One region of the Pseudomonas sp. FG29 genome, then DNA from elsewhere that is predicted to be linked to it. Evidence: predicted binding sites of a transcription regulator. Region 1 holds the regulator's gene; each other region holds the start of a gene.
What was found. The regulator sigma-54, encoded in region 1, starts transcription at its own class of promoters, with help from an activator protein. The targets are predictions, from matches to a motif close to ANTGGCATNNANNTTGCTNT.

Region 1 (6,035 bases):
ACCGTGATTCCTGACAAGGAATATGCGCAGACCGAGCAAGCCGTTAGAATCGTTGCGGCCAACGGGGTGACCACGGCACAAGGAATGAAAGCGTACTTGAATGACAGCAGGATGATCCTGCAGTCCAACGTAAGAGGCCAGCATGAGGTTCGTTAATACCCTCCCCCTGATTATCAGCCTCGGCGCCGCATTGGGAAGCGCGGCCGCCTGGGCCTTGCCCTCCGATCGCGACCAGCCGATCCGCATCCAGGCCGACACGGCAGAGCTGGATGACAAGCAGGGCGTAGCGGTCTACCGCGGCGATGTGATCATCACTCAGGGCACCCTGAAGATCACCGGCGACACCGTGACCATCACGCAAACCGCCAGCGGCGACATCGACGTATTCACCTCGGTGGGCAACCTCGCCTATTACGAGCAGAAGCCGGCCGTGGACAAGGAGATCGTCAAAGCCTACGGCAAGACCATTCAGTACTTCGCCAGCAACGAGCGCATCGTTCTGATCGACCAGGCCAAGGTGATCCAGGAAGGCAACACCTTCGAAGGCGAGAAAATCGTCTATGACACCCGCCGCCAGATCGTCAATGCGGGCCGTGCCACCGGTAACAACGTGAGCATGCCGCGTCCGCGCATCGACATGGTCATCCAGCCGAAGAACAAACCTGCGGATCAGCAACAGTAATGGCTATTCTCAAAGCCCAGCATCTGGCCAAGAGCTACAAGGGTCGCCAGGTCGTACGCGACGTCAGCCTGAACATCGAAAGCGGCCAGATCGTGGGCCTGCTCGGCCCCAACGGCGCCGGCAAGACCACCTGCTTCTACATGATCGTCGGCCTGGTGCAGGCCGATCAGGGGCGCGTGCTGATCGATGATCTGGACGTCAGCCACCAGCCCATGCATGGCCGCGCCCGCGCGGGTATCGGCTACCTGCCCCAAGAAGCTTCGATCTTCCGCAAGCTGTCGGTGGCCGACAACATCATGGCCATTCTGGAAACGCGCAAGGATCTGGATCGCAGCGGCCGCCAGGCGGAACTGGAGAACCTGCTGCAGGAATTCCATATCCACCATATCGCCGACAGCCTGGGCATGAGCCTGTCTGGCGGTGAACGCCGCCGCGTGGAAATCGCTCGCGCCCTGGCCACCAATCCGAAGTTCATCCTGCTCGACGAACCCTTCGCCGGTGTCGACCCGATCTCGGTAGGCGATATCAAGCAGATCATCCATCACCTCAAGGCCAAGGGCATCGGCATTCTGATCACCGATCACAACGTGCGCGAAACCCTGGATATCTGCGAGACTGCTTACATCGTCAACGACGGGCAACTGATCGCAGAAGGCGATGCTCAGACCATCCTCGCCAACCAGACCGTGAAAGAGGTATACCTGGGCCACGAGTTCCGTCTGTAAATGACCTGCATTTACATGACAGGAATAGGACAGCCCCTAGGCAAATGAGCGTTTTTCAGGCATATAATTTGCTTCCTGGCGGCGCTTCGGCGCCCTGATGTGGAAGGCGTAACTCGCCAGTAAATTAAGGTCTGCAATGAAACCTTCGCTAGTCCTCAAGATGGGCCAGCAGCTGACGATGACACCGCAGCTGCAACAGGCTATCCGCCTCCTCCAACTGTCTACTCTGGATCTTCAGCAGGAGATCCAGGAGGCGCTGGAATCCAACCCCATGCTCGAGCGCCAGGAAGATGGCGACGACTTCGACAACAGCGACCCGATGGCCGATGGCGCCGAAAGCGCTGCCCCCGCGCCGAGCAAGGAAGAGAGCTACCAGGAAGCCACTCCGACGGTTGATAACCTGGAGGAAGGCGAGTGGGGCGAACGCATTCCCAACGAGCTGCCGGTCGACACTGCCTGGGAAGACATCTACCAGACCAGCGCCAGCAGCCTGCCCAGCAACGATGATGACGAGTGGGACTTCACCACCCGCACCTCCACTGGTGAAAGCCTGCACAGCCACCTGCTGTGGCAACTCAACCTCGCACCGATGTCGGACAAGGATCGGCTGATCGCCGCCACCCTGATCGACTGCATCAACAACGACGGCTACCTGGAGGAAACCCTCGAGGAAGTGGCCGAGTCCTTCGACCCCGAACTGGACATCGAACTCGATGAAGTCGAGGTCGTACTGCACCGCATCCAGCAATTCGAGCCAGCCGGCATCGGCGCCCGTGATCTGCGTGAATGCCTGCTCCTGCAACTCCGTCAGTTGCCTGCCAGCACGCCCTGGCTGACCGAAACCCAGCGTCTGGTCAGCGATCACCTGGAACTGCTCGGCAGCCGTGACTATGCCCAATTGATGCGCCGCACCAAGCTCAAGGAAGACGAGCTCAAGCAGGTCATCGACCTGATCCAGCGCCTCAACCCGCGCCCGGGTTCGCAGATCGAATCGAGCGAACCGGAATACGTGGTGCCGGACGTCATCGTGCGCAAGCACAACGACCGCTGGCTGGTGGAACTGAACCAAGAGGCCATGCCGCGTCTGCGCGTCAATGCGCAGTACGCCGGCTTCGTCAAACGCGCCGACTCCAGCGCCGACAACACCTTTATGCGCAACCAGTTGCAGGAAGCGCGCTGGTTCATCAAGAGTCTGCAGAGCCGCAACGAGACCCTGATGAAGGTGGCCACGCAGATCGTCGAACATCAACGCGGCTTCCTCGACTACGGTGACGAGGCCATGAAGCCCCTGGTGCTGCATGACATCGCCGAAGCGGTGGGCATGCACGAGTCGACCATCTCGCGCGTCACCACGCAGAAATTCATGCATACCCCACGTGGCATTTACGAGCTGAAATATTTCTTCTCCAGCCACGTCAGCACCTCCGAAGGCGGCGAATGCTCGTCCACCGCGATCCGCGCCATCATCAAAAAACTGGTCGCCGCAGAAAACGCGAAAAAGCCGTTGAGTGACAGCAAGATCGCTGGTTTACTGGAGGCACAAGGCATCCAGGTCGCCCGTCGGACAGTTGCCAAATACCGCGAGTCTCTCGGTATCGCACCATCCAGTGAACGCAAGCGCCTGATGTGAGCAAGCCAGACTGATCGCACACGCGAACAGGCCAAGGTGTTCCGGTGGTAGGTCGACTCATGACCTGCCTCTTACACAAGGCAACAAGGAGAAAGCGGTATGCAAGTCAACATCAGTGGACATCAGCTGGATGTGACCGACGCCCTGCGTGACTACATCGGCGAGAAACTCGGCCGACTGGAACGCCACTTCGACAAGATCACCAACGTTCAGGTGATCATGGAAGTCGAGAAGCTCAAGCAAAAGATCGAAGCCACCCTTCACGTTGCCGGCGGTGAGGTCGTCGCCAACGCTGAGCATACGGATATGTACGCCGCCATCGACCTGCTGGCCGACAAACTCGACCGTCAACTCATCAAGCACAAGGAAAAGCAGCTCGACCGCCTGCAAGGCGCTACAGCCCGCTGACATTTCCCCTCCATGATCCGACTTGAAAACATCCTGACCCCCGGCCGTTCCTTGGTGAACGTGCCGGGCGGCAGTAAGAAGCGCGTGCTCGAACAGATCGCCAGCCTGGTTGCTCGTGATCTTGCTGACCTGGATAACCAGGACATCTACGAAAGCCTCATTGCCCGCGAGAAACTCGGTTCTACCGGTTTCGGCAACGGTATCGCCATTCCCCATTGCCGCCTGGCTGGCTGCAGCGCCCCGATCAGTGCCCTGTTGCGCCTCGACACGGCCGTCGACTTCGACGCCATCGACGGTGCACCGGTCGATCTGCTGTTCGTGCTGCTGGTGCCAGAGGCTGCTACCGACGCGCACCTGGAACTCCTGCGCCAGATCGCCAGCATGCTCGACCGCCAGGACGTCCGCGAACGCCTGCGTCAGGCGCCGACCAGCGAGGCGCTCTATCAGGTCGTCGTGGACATCCAGAACGGTCAATAATCATGCGCCTGATCATCGTCAGCGGTCGCTCCGGCTCCGGCAAGAGCACCGCCCTCGATGTACTCGAAGACAACGGTTTCTACTGCATCGACAATCTGCCGGCGAGCCTGTTGCCAGAGCTGGCCGAGCGTTTTCTGCCGCACAGTGACCTGCTGCTGCCACAGGTTGCGGTGTCCATCGATGCACGCAACCTGCTGAGCCAGCTGCGCCGCTTTCCCGAGTTGCTCAGCGAGGTCAACAAGCGCGGCATCCGCTGTGAGGTGCTCTACCTCGACGCCGAAGACGACACCCTGCTCAAGCGCTTCTCGGAAACCCGCAGGCGTCATCCGCTAACCAACGAACATCGCTCGCTGGCCGAGGCCATCGCCTACGAGACGCAGTTGCTGGCGCCGATCATCGATCTCGCCGACCTGCGCATCGATACCACTCGCCTGAACCTCTACCAGTTGCGCGACGCGCTGAAGCTGCGCCTGCTAGGGCAGGCACAGACGGGGACGGCCTTTCTCGTCGAGTCCTTTGGCTTCAAACGTGGCATGCCCGTGGACGCCGATCTGGTGTTCGACGCGCGCTGCCTGCCCAACCCCTACTGGAAACCTGAACTGCGCGATTTTTCCGGGCTCGATCAGCCGGTCATCGACTACCTCGCGGCACAACCGGAAGTCGAGGAGATGTATCAGGATATCCTCGCCTATCTGGACAAATGGCTGCCACGCTTCGCTGCCAGCAACCGCGCCTATGTGACCATTGCCATTGGGTGTACCGGCGGCCATCACCGCTCGGTCTATCTGGCCAGCCGCCTCAACGAAGCGCTGAAACGGTCACTGAAGAACGTCCAGGTTCGCCACCGCGACCTCAGCTAAGGAATCCCTGCCGCGATGCCAACCCGCGAAATCACCATCATCAACAAACTTGGCCTGCATGCCCGTGCCGCCGCCAAGTTCGTCGGTGTCGCCAGCCGTTATCCCTGTCAGGTGCGCATTGGCCGCAGCAGCGACAGCCTGGTCGATGGCAAGAGCATCATGGCCGTGATGATGCTGGCAGCCGGCAAGGGCACCAGTGTGCACCTGCATACCGAAGGCGAACAGGATCAGGAGGCCATGGATGCCGTGGTCGCACTGATCGAAAACTACTTCGACGAAGGCGAATGAGTGCCTGACAAACGACAAGGCCACCTACGGGTGGCCTTGTCGTTTCTGCCGCTTTAGCTACCGGCGACTGTCATCTTCTCGATCAGCACCGAGCCGGTGCAGATATTGCCGCGGCGCTCCAGATCACGGCCAACGGCAACGATCTGGCGGAACATGTCACGCAGGTTGCCGGCGATGGTGACTTCCTGCACGGGGAACTGGATCTCGCCATTCTCCACCCAGAAGCCCGCCGCGCCACGGGAATAATCGCCCGTCACTAGGTTCAACCCATGCCCCATCAGCTCAGTGACCAGCAGTCCACGCCCCATGCGGCGAATCAGCGCCTGCTGGTCTTCGTCGCCATGAGTGACGAACAGGTTGTGCACACCACCGGAGTTGGCGGTGCTGGGCAGGCCCAGCTTGCGCCCGGAGTAGGTGCCGAGTACGTAGGACACCAGCTCGCCCTTCTCCACGAACGGTTTGGCATAGGTCGCCAGGCCGTCACCATCGAAGGTGGCACTGCCCAGCGCGCGCGGCAGGTGCGGGCGCTCGTCGAGGCTCAGCCACTCAGGGAAAAGACGCTGGCCCAGTGCGCCTTCGAGGAAGGAGGAATGGCGATACAGGTTGCCACCCGAGATCGCCGCCAGCAGATGGCTGAAAAGCCCGCCAGCAAGCTCGGCAGCGAACAGCACCGGTACTTCGCAGGTCGGCACCGGGCGCGCACCAAGGCGACTGACCGCACGCTCGGCAGCACGCTGACCGATCCCCGCAGCATCGGCCAGCAGCTCGCCCTGACGGTTGACGTCATACCAGTAGTCGCGCTGCATCTGCCCCTCGCCTTCGGCGATCATCACGCAGCTCAGGCTGTGGCGGGTGCTGGCATAACCACCAATGAAGCCATGGCTGTTGCCGTAGACGCGGCAGCCCTGGTGAGTGTTGAGGCTGGTACCGTCGGCATTCTTGATCCGCGCATCGGCGGCGAAAGC
Region 2 (6,035 bases), on a different contig from region 1:
CATTACCCGGCCATCGACATCGAAGCGTCGATCAGCCGGGTGATGCCGCAGGTGGTGCCGCCCGAGCAGCTCAAGCAGGCGCAGCGCTTCAAGCAGTTGTGGTCGCGCTACCAGCAGAGTCGTGACCTGATCAGCGTCGGTGCCTATGTGCCGGGGGGCGATGCCGATACGGATCTGGCCATCGCCCGTCAACCGCAAATGGCGCATTATCTGCGGCAAGGGTTGGGTGAAAGCATGGGCATGGCGCAGAGTCGTGAGCAACTGGCGGCAGTGCTGGGGCAGTGATGTGGTGTCGTTACTCCAAGCCCGCGCATGATGAGGCGCCCGCCCCATGAGCCTTAGCCGTGCCAAACGCCTGCAGCCAGTGGTGGAGATGGCCGAGAAGGCCGAACGGGAGGCGGCTCGACAGCTTGGCCACTGCCAGGGGCTGGTCAGCCAGGCCGAAGCCAAACTGGGCGAGCTGGAGCGTTTTCGCGGCGACTACCAGCAGCAATGGATCAGCGAGGGCAGCAAGGGCGTCTCCGGGCAGTGGCTGATGAACTACCAGCGCTTTCTGTCACAGCTGGAAGGGGCCATTGGCCAGCAAATGCAGAGCCTGGATTGGCATCGGGCCAACCTGGAAAAGGTGCGGGCACTGTGGCAGCAACGCTACGCGCGCCTGGAAGGCTTGCGCAAGCTCGTGCAGCGCTACCGCGACGAAGCCCGTATGGCCGAGGACAAGCGCGAGCAGAAGCTGCTGGACGAACTCGCCCAGCGTCTCATCGATCGCGGCGAGCCCTGACGGATACGCTCCCCTGAGTCGGCTCGCCGTGCGGCTGGGAGGCGCTCAAGCGCCGGCGTTAGATTGCAGTTGCCGACGGACGGTATCGGGTGCTACACCTTGTCATGCTGCATTCGCTCCTCGCTGGGCAAAGCGGCTAAGCTGGGTGCATATCGACTAAGGAGCAAGGCATGGCCATCACCTCGCAGGCATCCGCCGACGGGCAAGAGCTGACCATCGTGATTAGCGGGCGTTTCGACTTCGCCTCGCATCAGGAATTTCGTGACGCCTACGAGCGCGTCGCCATCACCCCACGGCGTTATCTGGTCGACCTGCAGGACACCAGCTATCTCGACAGTTCGGCGCTCGGCATGCTCCTGCTGCTGCGTGACCATGCCGGCGGGGATTCGGCGCAGATCCGTCTGATCAACTGCAGCAGTGATGTGCGCAAGATCCTGGCGATCTCCAACTTCGAGCAACTGTTCCAGATCAACTGATCATGGCCGACAGGCTGTCGATCCTGATCGCGGAGGACAACTCGGCGGACCGCATGCTCCTGTCGACCATCGTCAGTCGTCAGGGGCATCGCGTATTGACCGCCAGTAACGGCCTGGAAGCCGTGGCGCTGTTCGAACAGGAGCGCCCGCACCTGGTACTGATGGACGCCCTGATGCCGGTTATGGATGGCTTCGAGGCGGCGCGGCGGATCAAACAGCAGGCCGGCGATGCGCTGGTGCCGATCATCTTCCTCACCTCCCTCAGCGAAAACGAGGCACTGGTACGCTGCCTCGAGGCTGGGGGCGACGACTTCCTGGCCAAGCCTTACAACCGGGTGATACTCGAGGCCAAGATCAAGGCCATGGATCGCCTGCGTCGCCTGCAGGCGACCGTACTGCACCAGCGTGACGTGATCGCCCAGCACAACGAGCACCTGTTGCGCGAGCAGCGTGTGGCCAAGGAGGTGTTCGACCGTGTCGCCCATTCCGGCTGCCTGAACGCATCGAACATTCGCTACCTGCAATCGCCCTATGCCTTGTTCAATGGCGATCTGCTGCTGGCCGCCTACACGCCGTCCGGTGGCATGCACGTCATGCTCGGCGATTTCACCGGCCATGGCCTGCCGGCAGCCATCGGCGCCATGCCGTTGGCCGAGGTGTTCTACGGCATGACGGCCAAGGGGCATGCGCTGGCCGAGATCCTTCGCGAGATCAACGCCAAGCTCAAGCGCATCCTGCCGTTGGGGGTGTTCTGCTGTGCCACGCTGCTCAACATCAACAGCAAGCGTGGCTTGCTCGAGGTCTGGAACGGTGGCTTGCCGGATGGCTATCTGCTGCACGACGACGGCCGCGCTCGTCAGGCACTGGTGTCGCGCCACTTGCCGCTGGGAATCCTCGAGCCTGCTGCGTTCAGCGATCGCTGCGAGGTCTACCCGTTGCAGCGTGGCGATCGCGTCCTGCTGCTCAGCGACGGTGTACTGGAGGCGCGCAACGCCCAGGGCCATCTGTTCGGCGAAAGTCGACTGCTCGAGGTGCTGGATTGCAACCAGCAGCCGCGTGTGCTGTTCGATGAGATCCAGCAGGCTCTGGTGGCCTTTCGCGGTGAGCAGGAAGACGATGTCAGCATGCTCCAGGTCGGCTTCGAGGACGAGGGCGAGGTGCTGCATACGCTGGCCTTCGCCGACGCTGGGCACAGCAATCCGCAGGACTGGTCGGCGAGCTTCGAGTTTCGCGCGCACAGCCTGCGGCATTTCAACCCCTTGCCCTACCTGTTGCAGTTGCTGATGGACATCAAGGCCCTGCGGCCGCGTGGCGGAGAGATCTATACCGTCCTGGCCGAGCTGTACTCCAACGCGTTGGAGCACGGTGTGATCGGTCTGGACTCGGCACTCAAGCGCGATGCCAAGGGGTTCTCCGAGTATTACCGCGAGCGCCGCTTGCGTCTGGCGCAGCTGCAGGACGGCTATGTGCGTTTTCATCTCCAGTTGTGCCCCCAAGAGCGAGGCGGATGCCTCATGATCCGTGTCGAGGATAGCGGGCCGGGTTTCGATGCTCAGGCGTTGACCAGCACGCCTGCTGACTTCAGTGGGCGTGGCCTGGCACTGGTGCGAGAGTTGAGCGATGCCTGCCACTGCGAGGGTGAGCAGCCGGGCGTAAGCGTGGAGTTTTGCTGGTCTACTGAGGCATAATCCGTCGGCTGTCGTTCAGGGAGTGACCCAGTAGTGCCCGACATCCACCTCGATGATGCCGTCCTGGCCGCCTTGCAGGACGTCATGGAAGATGAATATCCGGTCTTGCTCGATACCTTCGTGGCAGACTCCGAAGAGCGCCTGCGCCTCATCCAGCAAGCCGAACTAGAGGCCGACGCCCAGGCCCTGCGCCTGGCTGCGCACAGCTTCAAGGGCAGTTGCAGCAACATGGGGGCGACTCTACTGGCCAGCCTGTGCAAGCAGTTGGAAGACGCCGGGCGTCGTGAGGCGCTGGAGCTGGCTCCCGAACTGATCGAACAGATCGAGCGCGAATTTGCCATCGTGCGCATCCTGCTCAAGACCGAACGTCAGCGCTATCGCATCTGATCCTCCATGCAGGCCGATTTAAGTCGGTCTTTCTTTGTCCCACCAAGTTGGCCCGTCCTTTGCTCTGGTACCGTCACGACCCATCAGACGGAGAGCGTCCATGTCCGCGATGCCCGATCTACTCCTCAAGCCCGCGCCTGAGGTAAAGAGCAATGCGAAGCCACCGGCGAAAGCGCCGGAGCCCAGCAAGAACGAGCCTTCCGGCTTTGCCCAGGTGTATGCCAAGGAGCGCCAGACCCAGTCCAGCGAGCGTCCGGGGGAGGCCAAGAAAGCGACTGAATCACGTGGTGGCGAGAAGAATGACGAGGCCGAAGCGGCAGTGTCGACCGATGCCGAAAAGCCCGAGATTGCCGCCGACGGCAAGACCTTGCCGGCCGATGAGCCGGCGCAGGAGGAACTGGATCCCTTGCTGGCCATGGCCATGAGCGGCATGCAGCCTCAGCCGGCACAGGCAGCGGTGAGCGAGGAGGGGCAGGACGCGGCGCTCACTGCAGTGGCTGAGATAACTGCCCAGGTCGAGGGGGAAGCGTCGGTCGAGGGCGAAACGTCGGAGGCGATGCTGGGCACAGTGCAATTGCCAGCCGAAACCCAGGCCAAAGCTCAGTTCAAGCCCGAAGCCGCCAATGATGCCAAGGCTTCCGCAGATACGAAAAGCGCGGATTTCGCCGAAGCCATGATGAACATGGGCAAGAAAACCGAGAGTACCGACGCCAGCAAGGAGTCCAGCGTGGACATCGGTCTGGAGAAGGTATCCGGCGAGGCGCTGGAGAGTCTCAAGGAAAGTACGCAGCCCAACCGACCCGATCAGTTCGTCAGTAAGCTCAACGCCCTCACTCAGGCGATCAATCAGCAGAGTGGCGCTGTGCAGCGCGCTCCGCTGGTTCCCGGTCAGCCGGTCGCCATGCAGCAAAACGGCTGGACGGAAGCGGTAGTCGACAAGGTGATGTGGATGTCCAGTCAGAACCTCAAGTCGGCAGAGATTCAACTCGATCCTGCCGAACTTGGGCGCCTGGAGGTGCGTGTGCACCTGTCTCAGGATTCTGCCCAGGTTACCTTCGCCAGCCCCCACGCTGGGGTGCGTGACGCGCTGGAGGGGCAGATGCATCGCCTGCGGGACATGTTCACCCAGCAGGGAATGAGCCTGGCCGATGCCAACGTATCCGACCAGTCGCTCAATCGCGGCTGGCAGGGGCAGGAGCAAGGTGAGGCGGGGCGTGGCGGCTCCGGCCGTGGCAATGGCCTGGCAGGTGGTGTCGAGGAGGGGGGGCTGGCTGTGAACCAGGACGTTCGCAGTGAGCGCCTGAGCATGGGGCGAGGATTGGTCGATTATTACGCCTGAAGTGCGATTGGCGTGTAGCCTCCGCTAGACTGAGATTCGCCCGAGCGTTCAAAAGACGCTCGGGCGAATGCATTTTGGGTGACAGACAAGGGCTGGCACTGTTAAATCCGCAGCCCAAGGTTGGACAATGCCGTTGATAGGCTGGCATAACACTTGCTCCTAACCCTTTGATCGCGGAAAGAACCTAGGCACTGACGGATTATTGGCATGGCTAAGAAAGAAGCAGCAGCGGGGGCAGAGGGACAACCTGCCGGCAAGAGCAAGCTCAAGCTCATCATTCTCATTGTCGTCGGCCTGCTGCTGGCCGTGGGTCTGTCCATCGGCGGCACTTGGTTCATTCTCAGCAAGAACGACAAGACTGAAGAGCCCAAGCACGAGGAGGCTGCCGATGCAGCGCCGGTGCACAAGGCCGCGGTCTATCAGGACTTGCAGCCGGCCTTCGTGGTCAACTTCAACGTCCAGGGGCGCACACGCTACCTGCAGGTGAGCATGGCGCTGATGGGGCGCGATGCGGCCGGCATGGAAAAACTCAAGGTGCATGTTCCGGTACTGCGCAATCGCCTGGTGATGTTGCTCTCGGGCCAGGACTTCACCGCCCTGCAAACGCCGCTGGGCAAGGAGATGCTCCTGCAGCAGGCCCTGGCCAGCGTGCAGGAACTGGCGCAGAAGGAAACCGGCAGCACTGTGGTTGAGCAGGTGCTGTTCACCAATTTCGTATTGCAGTAAGCGGGAGTCATCATGGCCGTTCAGGATCTGCTTTCCCAGGACGAGATCGACGCGCTACTCCATGGCGTGGACGACGGCCTGGTCGAGACCGAGGACGCCGCCGAGCCGGGTAGCGTCAAACAGTACGACCTGACCAGCCAGGATCGCATCGTCCGTGGGCGCATGCCGACCCTGGAGATGATCAACGAGCGTTTCGCCCGTTATACCCGCATCAGCATGTTCAATCTGCTGCGCCGTTCGGCAGACGTCGCAGTAGGTGGTGTGCAGGTGATGAAGTTTGGCGAGTACGTGCATTCGCTGTACGTGCCCACCAGCCTCAACCTGGTGAAGATGAAGCCACTGCGCGGCACGGGCCTGTTCATCCTCGATGCCAAACTGGTGTTCAAGCTGGTGGACAACTTCTTCGGCGGTGACGGTCGTCATGCCAAGATCGAAGGGCGTGAATTCACCCCGACCGAGCTGCGCGTGGTGCGCATGGTGCTTGATCAGGCCTTCGTCGACATGCGCGAGGCCTGGCATGCGGTCATGGATATTCATTTCGAGTACGTCAACTCCGAGGTCAACCCGGCGTTGGCGAATATCGTCAGCCCCAGCGAAGTGGTGGTGGTGTCCACCTTCCATATCGAACTGGACGGCGG
Region 3 (6,035 bases), on a different contig from region 1:
GGTGGACGCCCACCCAGTTCGACGGCTACGGCACGCTGGCCGAGTACCACGCCTGCCGCGAGAAGGTGGCGGTGATGGATCTGTCCGCCCTGCGCAAGTTCGAGGTGCTCGGCCCCGACGCCGAAGCCCTGCTCAACCACTGCCTGACCCGCGATGTGCGCAAGCTGGCGGTCGGCCAGGTGGTGTACAGCGCCATGTGCTATGAGCACGGCGGCATGCTCGACGACGGCACGCTGCTACGCCTGGGGCCGGATGCCTTCCGCTGGATTGGCGGCGAGGACTTCGTGGGCGACTGGCTGCGCCAACAGGCCGAGAAATTGGGCATGAAGGTGTGGGTCAAGTCCGCCTCCGAGCAGATCCACAATATCGCCGTGCAGGGCCCGCTATCGCGCGAACTGCTCAAGCAGATGATCTGGACGCCGGGCACCCAGCCGAAGCTGGAGGAGCTGGGCTGGTTCCGCTTTCTCATCGGTCGCCTCGACGACTACGACGGTGCGCCGCTGATGGTCTCGCGCACCGGCTATACCGGCGAGCTGGGCTACGAAATCTGGTGCCACCCGAGCGATGCGATGCAGGTCTGGCAGCGCCTCTGGCAACTGGGCGAACCGCTGGGCCTGGCGCCGCTCGGCCTGCATGCGCTGGACATGTTGCGCATTGAGGCCGGGCTGATCTTCGCCGGCTACGAGTTCAGCGACCAGACCGATCCGTTCGAGGCCGGCATCGGTTTCTGTGTACCACTGAAGGGCAAGCAGGACGACTTCATCGGCCGCAACGCCCTGCTGCGGCGCAAGGAACACCCGATGCAGCAGTTGGTCGGTCTGGAACTGGACGGCAACGAGCCGGCCGCCCACGGCGACTGCGTACACGTCGGCCGCGCTCAGGTTGGGGTGATCACCAGTGCCATGCGCTCCCCCGTGCTGGGCAAGAACATCGCCCTGTGCCGTTTGGCGGTGGACTACTGCGCGCCCGGCACCCGCGTGGAAATCGGCAAGCTCGACGGCCAGCAGAAACGCATCGGTGCCACGGTCGCCGCCGGCACCGTGGCCTATGACCCGGACAAGAGCAGGGTGCGCGCGTGAGGCGTAACGGCAAACGACGATCTTGGACAGCTAATTGCTAGGGTTTGCACGAAAAGTCGTCGAGCGAAGGTCAGGCGAGGCAAAAACGGGTGAGGAAGCGGAGTTTACGAGCTGTAAATGAGCATTCCGAACCCGTTTTTAACGAAGCATCACCGATGCGCAGGCACTTTTCGTACAAAGCCTAGGCAAGCACTGCGTGCTTTCGAAAATGTCCAAGGAGGATCGGCCGATGTGGTTCAGCAATACGACTCGAAACCTGGCCAGCGAACTCAACCAGTGGCTCGAACACCTGCTCAGCCACCGCTCACCCGCCAGCGAGCGCCCGCTGCTGCAGCAACAGCCGCAGTTGCTCGGCAGCCTGCAGCGTCTGCAGCGCGACTGGGAGGAGCTGCAGCGCATTCGCCAGCACAGCGAACAACTGCCGCCACCGCCCTGCAGCGCAGCCGAGTATGCGGCCCTGCAACAGCGCCTGGCGCAGGCCGAGCAGCAATGCGCCCTGCTCGAAGATGAGCTGCGCGCCAGCCAGGCGCAGAACCAGGATGTCGCCGCCGAGCGCGCGCACTGGGAGGAAGAACGCCAGGTCTGGGAGCTGACCAAGCGCACCCTGACCGAGGGCAGTTGGGCGATGAACGTGGTGAATGGCGACCCCGATCACCCACAGAACCTGATTCGCTGGTCCGAGCAGTTCCGCGAACTGATCGGCTACAGCCAGGCCGAGTTTCCCGACGGCTGGGACAGCTACTTCCAGGTGGTCAACGCGGACGATCTCAAAGCCGTGATGCAGGCCTTCAACGCCTCGATGGTGGATAAAAGCGGCGACGGTTTCTACGCCGTGGAGTACCGCATGCGCCACAAGACTCGTGGTGAGGTCTGGTACCGCGAACGCGGCCGCTGCCTGCGCGATGCCCAGGGCAAGCTGCTTTACGTCACCGGTGCGGTACGCGAGATCAGCGACGAAAAAGCCGCCGCCAGCCTGCAGGAGCGTGAGCAGGCGAGCATCCAGGCCACCTACGGGCAGATCGCCCAGGTCGCCGGGGTGATCAAGGGCATCGCCGAGCAAACCAACCTGCTGGCTCTCAATGCAGCCATCGAAGCCGCCCGCGCCGGGGAACAGGGGCGGGGTTTCGCGGTGGTCGCCGACGAGGTGCGCAACCTGGCCAGGCGCACCCAGGAATCGGTGCAGCAGATCCAGGGCATGTTGCAGAAGAACACCTGAACTGCGACCCATTTTCAGGCGTGATAGCGGCTCGATGAACACAAACGGGGCATTTTTTAACCAATGCTTTCCGCGCAGCCGCAGACCCCGGCATGCGCCGAGAAAGCCACTTCTGGCATAGGGATTGCCTATTCATATTGCGAACTTTTTATAACTACAGATAAAGCTAGGGCCCAAGCGGCGCAGACCTTCAACTCCACTGCCATGACCGACAGACATTCCAAGAACAGCATCGAGGATTGATAGATGGAAGAGCAGAAGACACCCACTCTGGAGGAGCTACAGGCTCTGATAGAGATGACCAACACCCTGAATATGGAAATATTCTACTGGTGGTGTATCGCCCTGATGATCTGCATTCATGTGGGCTTCCTGTCATACGAGATCGGCGCTTCGCGACTGAAGAACGCGCTGGCCGCCGGGGTGAAGAACATCCTCGCCTTCGGCTTCATCGTACCCAGCGTGTTCCTGCTCGGCTGGGCGGTCTACAACGGCTTCCCGGACGGCATCGTGCCGCGCATGGACGCCATCATGGCCGGCATGCCCTGGAGCCAATCCATGGGGCCGAACATCAGCGATAACGCTACCGGCATCTTCTGGGCCGCCTTCGCCATGTTCGCCGCCACCACCGGCTCGATCCTCTCCGGTGCGCTGATCGAACGCACGCGGATGAGCGCCTTCATCATCATGACCATCTTCCTCGGCGGCTTCCTCTGGCTGGTGGCAGCGTCCTGGGGCTGGCACCCGGAAGGCTGGCTCACCGTCAAATGGGGCTTCCATGACGTCGGCGCGGCCGGCTGCGTGCACATGATCGCCGGCTTCTTCACCCTGGCCGTGGTGATCAACCTTGGCGCGCGTATCGGCCGCTTCAATGCCGACGGCAGCGCCAACGCCATCGTCGGCCACAGCATGCCGATGAGCGTGGTCGGCCTGATGCTGATCATCGTCGGCTTCTTCGGCTTCCTCGGCGGCTGCATCATCTACAACTCCGGTGCGCAGTGGATCAACATCTACGGCGCGCCGACCAACCTCTCGGCCTTTGCCTTCAACACCCTGATGGGCTTCGCTGGCGGCCTGATCGGCGCCTACCTGACCACCCGTGAGCCGTTCTGGATGATGTCCGGTGGCCTGGTCGGGATCATCTCGGTGGCACCGGGTCTGGATCTCTACCACCCCGGCCTGGCCTACCTGATCGGCATGGGCGTATCGGCCACCGCACCGCTGGTCAACAACCTGCTGCTCAAGTTCCGCCTCGACGATGCCGTCGGCGCCTTCGCCGTGCATGGTTTCGGTGGCTTCGCCGGCATCGTCATCAGCGGCATCTTCCTGGCCGGTTACCCCAACGTGAACGGCATGCCGGAAATCAGCTTCTTCGGCCAACTGGGCGGCGCCGTGGTCATGGCGGCGCTGGGCTTCATCCCGGGCTACCTGATCTCCTACGCCCTGAAGAAAGCCGACCTGTTGCGCGTACCGGCCCACGCCGAAGAGCGCGGCCTGGATCTGACCGAAGTACCGGCCCAGGCCTATCCGGAATGGACGTCGATGTACGGCTCGAGCACCAGCGTCGGCGGCGGTGAGCCGGCACCGCTGGCGACCACCGCAGCGAAATCCGCCTGACTTACCTTTTGCAGCCTGGCCGCACACGCGGCCAGCTCCATCGTGAGGAACACAGCATGAGCATCACCACCTACGAAGGCGCCAGCGCCGTATTCACCTTCGCTGACAAGCCGGCAATCCTGGTCTTCATCAGCCTGCTGGTAGCAGGCGTCAGCCTCTATGCGCTGATCGCCACCATGATCCACGAGAAACACAGCTACGCCCTGCCGGACGAAAAACTGCCCAAGCTCAAGTGAAACCGCCGCCGGCGGCGCTCGCCGCCGGCTCCCTTACCCTCCTGCCGCCCGGACTGAGCGAGCCTGCTCCCGCCACCGCGCAACGTCTTGCGCAGCATGCCTGAGCCCGGCGCCAGGGCCGGAAACCACTAGAACCCTGCGCTAAAGAGTGGCGCGCAATAACGCAAAACCATGAGAGGCACTGCTCGGCCAGTGCAAGTTCAGCGTTTTGGTATGCCAGTCATCGGCAGACATAAGCGAGGGACTATGCAATTCCCCCTGGAATGTGACTATCATCATGCCATCACCCATTAGTCGGTCGATGCCGGTGGTGGCCAGCTTGGTCACTCAACTTCCCTCCCCACGCCCATGGATTCTTTCCATGGAAACCGGCAATACCTTTAGCGGACGACGCAGGATGCGGCCCCCTACGCCCAGCGCAGCGGTGTGCGTCCACCCGAAGAGCCCACGCCCTGTGTCCACATGTTTGCCGAAGGTGCCTTATGTCCTCCCAGACAGCCCGCTTCTCTACCCGCACCCTGATCTACGCCAGCTACGCGATCATCCTCGCGCTGATGCTGCTGATCACCATCGTCTCGCTGGTCAGCCTGGCGGACGTCAACGACGACTTCACCGGCTACATCAACGGGATCGAATACCGAACCCGTCTGGCCAACCAGATGAACGATGCCGCCAAGGATCGCGCCATCGCCCTGCGTAATCTGGCCCTGACGCCGGATATGGCAGTACGTGCGCAACGCCGAGCGGCCATCGAGGGCTATGACAAGGCGGTCGGCGACAGCCTCGCCGAGCTGCGCAAGGCCATCGACACGCACAAGGGTGTTTCGCCACAGGCCAAGGCACTGGTCAGCCGCGTCGAGCAGGTCGAGACCCGTTACGCGCCCGTTGCACGCACCATCGCCGACCACCTGTTCAAGGGCGAGGACGACGTCGCCCTGAAGATGGTCGCTGAACAATGCACGCCGCTGCTGGAAGAGCTCACCCAGGCGATCGACGCCTACCTCAGCTACTCCATCCAGATCGCGCAGAACCGTGTTACAGAAGAAGAAGCCGAATACGCCAACCAGCGCCTGGCACTGCTGGTGATCGGTGGTATCGCCCTGCTCGTGGCCATCGTTCTCGGCAACTGGATCAGCCGCTACCTGCTCAGCGCTCTGGGGGCCGAGCCGAGCGACCTCAACCGTATCGCCCAGCGTGTCGCAGAAGGTGATCTGCGCACGATGGAATCCGCCGTAAACACCGCCGAGAACAGCGTGCTCGCCGCACTGCAGCGCATGCAGCAGAACCTGCGTCAGGTCACCCAGGGCATCGACGCCTCGTCACGTACCGTCGCCCACTCCAGCCAGGAACTGAGCGAATCGAGCCTGCGCAACGCCGAGAGCGTGGCTCAGGCGCAGCGCGAAGTGGAACAGATCGTCACCGCCGTGCACGAAATGGCGGCCACCGTACAGGACGTGGCACGCAACGCCGAATCCGCTGCGCAGGCCGCCAGCGAGGCCGACCAGGCTGCAGCGCAAAGCCAGCAGAAAGCCGGCCATGCCGTGAGCCTGATCAGCGAACTGGCACAGGTGATCGACAACTCCAGCGAAGCCATGGGCCGTCTCAAGACCGAAAGCAGCAACATCGGCAGCGTGCTCGACGTGATCAAGTCGGTGGCCGATCAGACCAACCTGCTGGCGCTCAATGCCGCCATCGAGGCGGCCCGTGCCGGCGAGGCCGGCCGTGGCTTTGCCGTGGTCGCCGACGAAGTACGCAGCCTGGCACGACGTACCCAGGAGGCCACCACCGAGATCGAGGGCCTGATCGCCAGCCTGCAGAAGATCGCCGACGAAACCGCGCGTTACATGGAGCGCTGTCAGAGTTCCAGCTCGCAGTCGGTTTCCGGCG
Region 4 (6,035 bases), on a different contig from region 1:
GCGTTCTCGTTGACCGTCAGCGACGCCGAGGTGTGCTGCAACCACAGGTGCAACAGACCCACACGCATCTGCGCCAGTTCAGGCAATCGTCCAACGACCTCATCGGTCACCAGATGAAAACCGCGGCTGCGCGGCGACAGTTCGAGGGTGCGCTGTATCCACATGGCACATCTCCCAGGCTTCGGCGCGCGCATTCTAGCGTGCTGTCAGAAAAAACAAAGGGCGCCGAAAGGCGCCCTTGTTTTTTCCACCGGCGCTTACTTCTTGCCAGTGAACTCCGGGTAGGCTTCCATGCCGCATTCGGCGATGTCCACCCCCTCGTATTCCTCTTCTTCGCTGACGCGCAGGCCCATCACCGCCTTGAGGATGCTCCAGACGATCAGGCTGGCGATGAACACCCAGGCGAAGATGCAGCCGATACCGAGCAACTGAGCGCCCAGCGAGGCGTCGTTGTTGGTCAGGCAGACGGCCAACAGGCCCCAGATACCGACCACACCGTGCACGGAGATGGCACCGACCGGGTCGTCAAGCTTGAGCTTGTCCAGGCCGAGGATGGAGAACACCACCAGCACGCCACCGACACCACCGATCAGCGTCGCCTGCAGCGCGCTCGGGGTCAGCGGCTCGGCGGTGATGGCCACCAGGCCAGCCAGCGCACCGTTCAGTGCCATGGTCAGGTCGGCCTTGCCGAACAGGATGCGGGCCACGATCAGTGCCGCGATCAGGCCACCGGCAGCGGCCATGTTGGTGTTGGTGAACACCTGAGCCACGGCGTTGGCGTCTTCGATGGTGCTCATCTTCAACTGCGAGCCACCGTTGAAGCCGAACCAGCCCATCCACAGGATGAAGGTGCCGAGAGTCGCCAGCGGCAGGTTGCAGCCCGGAATGGCGTTGACCTGGCCATTGGCGCCGTACTTGCCTTTACGCGCCCCCAGCAGCAGCACGCCAGCCAGAGCAGCCGAGGCACCCGCCATGTGCACTACGCCCGAACCGGCGAAATCGAGGAAGCCGGCGGAGTTGAGGAAGCCCGAACCCCATTTCCAGAAACCCTGCACCGGGTAGATGAAGCCGGTCATGACCACGGCGAAGGCCAGGAAGGCCCACAGCTTCATGCGTTCGGCCACGGCACCGGAGACGATCGACATGCAGGTGGCAGCGAACACCACCTGGAAGAAGAAGTCCGAACGAGCCGAGTAGTACGGGGCATCGTCGCCACCGGCCAGGACAGCCTCGACAGTGTTCTCGTCACCGATCAGGAACCCCAGGCTCGGCAGGATGCCGCCCTCGGGGCTGGAGTACATGATGTGGTAGCCGATCACCAGGTACATGACGCTGGCAACCGCGTAGAGGGCGATGTTCTTGGTCAGGATCTCGGTGGTGTTCTTGGCACGCACCAGGCCGGATTCGAGCATGGCGAAACCTGCCGCCATCCACATCACCAGCGCACCACAGATCAGAAAGTAGAAGGTGTCGAAGCCGTACTGCAATGCAGTCAATGCTGTGTTGTCCATTGTTCACCTCTTGCCGGCGCGCTTATGCATGCGCTCTTCGGTAGAGACGCCCGGGTTGGCGCCGGGCGCGCTCCATGTGAAGGCCTGCCAGAGTGCGGCAGGCCTCAGCCACTTACAGGATGTAACCGCGCTCGTTGTGCTGAGCCAGGTCGAGACCGACAGTCTCTTCCTCTTCGCTGACACGCAGCCCCATCACCACATCGATCACCTTGAGAATCACGAAGGTGACAATGCCGGTGTAGACGACGGTGAACAGCACACCGACGAACTGGGTCCAGACCTGCGCACCGATGTCTTCGACGGTGCCGAAACCACCCAGGGCCGGTGCAGCGAACACACCGGTGAGGATGGCGCCGACGATACCGCCAACACCGTGCACGCCGAAGGCGTCCAGGGAGTCGTCGTAGCCCAGCTTGCGCTTGAGGCTGGTGGCGCAGAAGAAGCAGATCACGCCAGCCGCTAGGCCGATGGCCAGGGCGCCCATGGGGCCTGCAGTACCTGCGGCCGGAGTGATGGCGACCAGACCGGCGACCACGCCCGAGGCGATACCCAGTGCGCTTGGCTTACCGTGGGTCAGCCACTCGGCGAACATCCAGCCCAGCGCCGCAGCAGCGGTGGCGATCTGAGTGACCAGCATGGCCATGCCGGCGGTGCCGTTGGCGGCAACTGCGGAACCGGCGTTGAAGCCGAACCAGCCGATCCACAGCATGGCAGCACCGACCAGGGTGTAGCCCAGGTTGTGCGGCGCCATCGGCGTGGTCGGGAAGCCCTTGCGCTTGCCCAGAACCAGGCAGGCAACCAGGCCGGCGATACCGGCGTTGATATGCACCACGGTGCCACCGGCGAAGTCCAGCACGCCTTCATCCCACAGGAAGGCACCGTCACCGGACCAGACCATGTGGCAGATCGGGGCATACACCAGGGTGAACCAGACGCCCATGAATACCAGCATCGCGGAGAACTTCATGCGCTCGGCGAAGGCACCGACGATCAGCGCCGGGGTGATGATGGCGAAGGTCATCTGGAAGGTGACGAAGATGCTCTCGGGGAAGGCGCTGACCAGGCTGTCGACAGTCAGACCACTAAGGAAGGCCTTGTCCAGGCCACCCACGAAGGAATGGAGGTTGGTGACACCCTTCTCCATGCCGGTGGTGTCGAACGCCAGGCTGTAGCCGTAGATCACCCAAAGAATGCTGATCAGGCCGGTGATGGCGAAGCACTGCATCATCACCGACAGGACGTTCTTCGAACGCACCATGCCGGCGTAGAACAGGGCCAGGCCCGGGATGGTCATGAACAGAACCAACGCGGTGGCAGTCAGCATCCAGGCTGTGTCACCGGAATTCAGCGTCGTTTCCGCGGCCATGGCCAGACCCGGGGAAAGCAGGGACAAAAGGGCTCCAAGCCCTGCGATTTTTCGCAGAGTCATGATTTAACTCCTGGGACGATTCTGGGGGTAGGGCGCTGGGCTTAGATCGCGTCGGTATCGGTTTCGCCGGTACGGATACGAATCGCCTGCTCCAGGTTGACCACGAAGATCTTGCCGTCACCGATCTTGCCGGTGTTGGCTGCCTTGGTGATGGCCTCGATCACGCGATCGAGTTGATCGTCGGCGATGGCGACGTCGATCTTCACCTTGGGCAGGAAGTCGACGACGTATTCGGCGCCACGGTACAGCTCGGTATGGCCCTTCTGACGACCGAAGCCCTTGACCTCGGTAACGGTGATGCCTTGCACGCCGATTTCCGACAGCGACTCGCGTACGTCGTCCAGCTTGAACGGCTTGATGATGGCAGTGACTAGCTTCATGAAACTTTCTCCCGTGTTAGGTGGACTTGCCCCAGGAATTTTCGGCCCGTCGCAAGTCTAAGCGCAGTGTCCGGCTTTTGTAATGCACCGACCGCCCCAACCGGGCCTGGCCGATACCCATCAACCGCTCCCGACGAAACACTCCCCCGCTTCGCCTGACGCTCCGGTACTGCATCGGTGCATGCGTCATCAGGGGTTAAGCAGAAAGCTTGCCAGCTCGAAAAAAAGACCGTTTATCAAGCGCTTGAGCAAGCAAAAGGGCTTTTCCCAGGGAAGCGCGCCCTGATGTGCGCACCAAAAGCGCGCACACGGCCTGTTCCAGTCGCTCAAAAAGCGTGCAAAGCCGCACCGCCAGTCCCCATTCAGGTCACGTGCTACACTGCCGGCCATCTCGATCTGGAACCCGACCATGCTGCCGCCCAAAGCCCTGCTCGACACCCTCAGTAGCCACGCCTCGCGCCTGTTCAGTGGTGACAGTCCGCTGCCCCGCGCCGAGCTTGAAGCCCAGTTCAAGGCCCTGCTGCAAAGCGGTTTCAGCAAACTGGATCTGGTCAGCCGCGAGGAATTCGACAGCCAGATGGTGGTACTGGCCCGCACCCGCGCCCGCCTGGAAGCGCTCGAGGCCAAGGTCGCCGAGCTGGAAGCCAAGCTCACCGCCGCAGACTAAGGTTATGGTGTAGGAGCGGCTTCAGCCGCGAACAGGCTTCGCGACCGCAGCCGTTACTACAGGCACTGCCCCCCACTTGATCAAGGAGCGATCATGTCCCTGGCCATCGTCCACAGCCGCGCACAGGTCGGCGTCGAAGCACCGGCCGTCACCGTCGAAGCCCACCTGGCCAACGGCCTGCCGGCACTGACCCTGGTGGGGCTGCCGGAAACGGCGGTGAAGGAAAGCAAGGATCGCGTGCGCAGCGCCATCCTCAATTCCGCCTTCGATTTCCCGAATCGCCGTATCACCCTCAACCTGGCACCAGCTGACCTTCCCAAGGATGGCGGGCGTTTCGACCTCGCCATTGCCCTGGGCATTCTCGCAGCCAGCGGCCAGATACCCGCCGATACGCTGGACGAGTACGAATGCCTGGGCGAGCTGGCACTTTCCGGCGCGCTGCGTCCAGTACAGGGCGCGTTACCTGCGGCGCTGGCTGCACGCGAGGCCGGGCGCACCTTGCTGGTGCCGCTGGCCAATGCCGAGGAAGCCAGCCTGGCCTCCGGCCTGAAAATCATCGCCGTCGAGCATCTGCTGCAGGTGGCTGGCCATCTCAACGGCAGCCAGCCGCTGCAGCCTTATGCAGCCAAAGGCCTGCTCCGGCAGAGCTTGCCCTACCCCGACCTGGCAGAAGTTCAAGGACAACTCGCCGCCAAACGCGCCCTGCTGGTGGCAGCGGCGGGCTCGCACAATCTGTTGCTCAGCGGCCCACCCGGCACCGGCAAGACGCTGCTGGCCAGCCGTCTGCCGGGCTTGCTGCCAGCGCTGGAAGAGGACGAAGCGCTACAGGTCGCGGCGATTCATTCCGTTGCCAGCCACACGCCATTGCAGCATTGGCCACAACGCCCCTTTCGCACGCCCCACCATAGTGCATCCGGGCCGGCGCTGGTCGGTGGCGGCAGTCGCCCGCAACCGGGGGAAATTACCCTGGCGCACCAGGGCATCCTGTTTCTCGATGAGCTACCGGAGTTCGACCGCAAGGTGCTGGAAGTCTTGCGTGAGCCACTGGAAAGCGGCCATATCGTGATTGCCAGAGCCCGTGACCGGGTTCGTTTTCCTGCGCGTTTTCAGCTCGTCGCAGCGATGAATCCCTGCCCGTGCGGCTATCTGGGCGACCCCAGCAACCGCTGTCGCTGCACGCCGGATCAGATCCAGCGCTACCGCGCCAAGCTCTCCGGGCCACTGCTTGATCGCATCGACCTGCACCTGACCGTGGCGCGCGAAACAACGGCTCTGAATGCAGCGCCGCAAAATGGCGAAAGCACAGCCGAGGCCGCCGCTAAGGTGGCGCAGGCACGTGAACGGCAACTGCAGCGCCAGGGCGTGGCCAATGCCTTTCTTGACCTACCCGGCCTGCGCCAGCACTGCCATCTGCCGGACATCGATCGCCAGTGGCTGGAGGGCGCCTGCGAACGCCTGGGCCTATCCCTGCGCGCCGCCCATCGCGTGCTCAAGGTGGCGCGTACCCTGGCCGACCTGGAGGGCACCGACGCCATTGCCCGTCAGCACCTGGCCGAGGCACTGCAATACCGCCCCAGTCTGAGCTAAGGCTTAGTGGAAGCGCTCGACTTCCTGACGTAGCTGCGCGGCGACCTGATCCAGTGCGCTGGCGGTCTGCGCCAGGTTGGCCACCACTTCGCGCTGCTCGCCGTTGGCATGGGCGATATTCTGCAGATTGCCGCTGAGCACGGTGGCGGTGCGGCTCTGCTCCTGGGTCGCCGTGGTGATCACGGCAAACTGCTCGCCGGCGGCGCTGCTGCGCTCAGTGATCTGCGCCAGCGCGGCGGCGACCTTGGAATTGCGTTCGAGGCCTTCCTGCATCAATTGCCGACCCTGCTCCATGGTGGCAATGGCGCTGCTGGTTTCGCTCTGGATGCTGCTGATCATCGCGGAGATCTCGTTGGTCGCCTCGCGAGTACGACCGGCCAGATTGCGCACCTCGTCTGCGACTACGGCAAACCCCCGGCCCTGCTCGCCAGCCCGCGCTGCCTCGATGGCGGCGTTCAGCG

Region 2: ACODS1_RS16070 (flagellar hook-length control protein FliK) is a predicted target of sigma-54. The motif match lies at 3,379-3,398, and genes of this name have one in related genera.
Region 3: ACODS1_RS09705 (ammonium transporter) is a predicted target of sigma-54. The motif match lies at 2,407-2,426, and genes of this name have one in related genera.
Region 4: glnK (P-II family nitrogen regulator) is a predicted target of sigma-54. The motif match lies at 3,518-3,537, and genes of this name have one in related genera.

What each region holds. Positions count from the first base shown of each region.
Region 1 is NZ_JBMDJU010000007.1:42,668-48,702, reverse strand. It holds gene lptC (LPS export ABC transporter periplasmic protein LptC) at 1-156, shown strand, start outside; gene lptA (lipopolysaccharide transport periplasmic protein LptA) at 143-682, shown strand; gene lptB (LPS export ABC transporter ATP-binding protein) at 682-1,407, shown strand; gene ACODS1_RS09930 (RNA polymerase factor sigma-54) at 1,544-3,037, shown strand; gene hpf (ribosome hibernation-promoting factor, HPF/YfiA family) at 3,137-3,445, shown strand; gene ptsN (PTS IIA-like nitrogen regulatory protein PtsN) at 3,458-3,922, shown strand; gene rapZ (RNase adapter RapZ) at 3,925-4,782, shown strand; gene ACODS1_RS09910 (HPr family phosphocarrier protein) at 4,798-5,070, shown strand; gene pmbA (metalloprotease PmbA) at 5,124-6,035, opposite strand, start outside.
Region 2 is NZ_JBMDJU010000015.1:73,498-79,532, forward strand. It holds gene fliI (flagellar protein export ATPase FliI) at 1-285, shown strand, start outside; gene fliJ (flagellar export protein FliJ) at 332-781, shown strand; gene ACODS1_RS16055 (STAS domain-containing protein) at 952-1,257, shown strand; gene ACODS1_RS16060 (SpoIIE family protein phosphatase) at 1,260-2,945, shown strand; gene ACODS1_RS16065 (Hpt domain-containing protein) at 2,979-3,332, shown strand; gene ACODS1_RS16070 (flagellar hook-length control protein FliK) at 3,433-4,671, shown strand; gene fliL (flagellar basal body-associated protein FliL) at 4,879-5,397, shown strand; gene fliM (flagellar motor switch protein FliM) at 5,410-6,035, shown strand, end outside.
Region 3 is NZ_JBMDJU010000006.1:191,449-197,483, reverse strand. It holds gene ACODS1_RS09715 (trimethylamine N-oxide demethylase) at 1-1,079, shown strand, start outside; partial or broken gene ACODS1_RS09710 (methyl-accepting chemotaxis protein) at 1,288-2,280, shown strand; gene ACODS1_RS09705 (ammonium transporter) at 2,542-3,912, shown strand; gene ACODS1_RS09700 (hypothetical protein) at 3,969-4,148, shown strand; gene ACODS1_RS09695 (methyl-accepting chemotaxis protein) at 4,631-6,035, shown strand, end outside.
Region 4 is NZ_JBMDJU010000039.1:18,769-24,803, reverse strand. It holds gene ACODS1_RS23215 (secondary thiamine-phosphate synthase enzyme YjbQ) at 1-164, opposite strand, end outside; gene ACODS1_RS23210 (ammonium transporter) at 258-1,511, opposite strand; gene ACODS1_RS23205 (ammonium transporter) at 1,624-2,940, opposite strand; gene glnK (P-II family nitrogen regulator) at 2,982-3,320, opposite strand; gene ACODS1_RS23195 (accessory factor UbiK family protein) at 3,730-3,987, shown strand; gene ACODS1_RS23190 (YifB family Mg chelatase-like AAA ATPase) at 4,081-5,574, shown strand; gene ACODS1_RS23185 (methyl-accepting chemotaxis protein) at 5,578-6,035, opposite strand, start outside.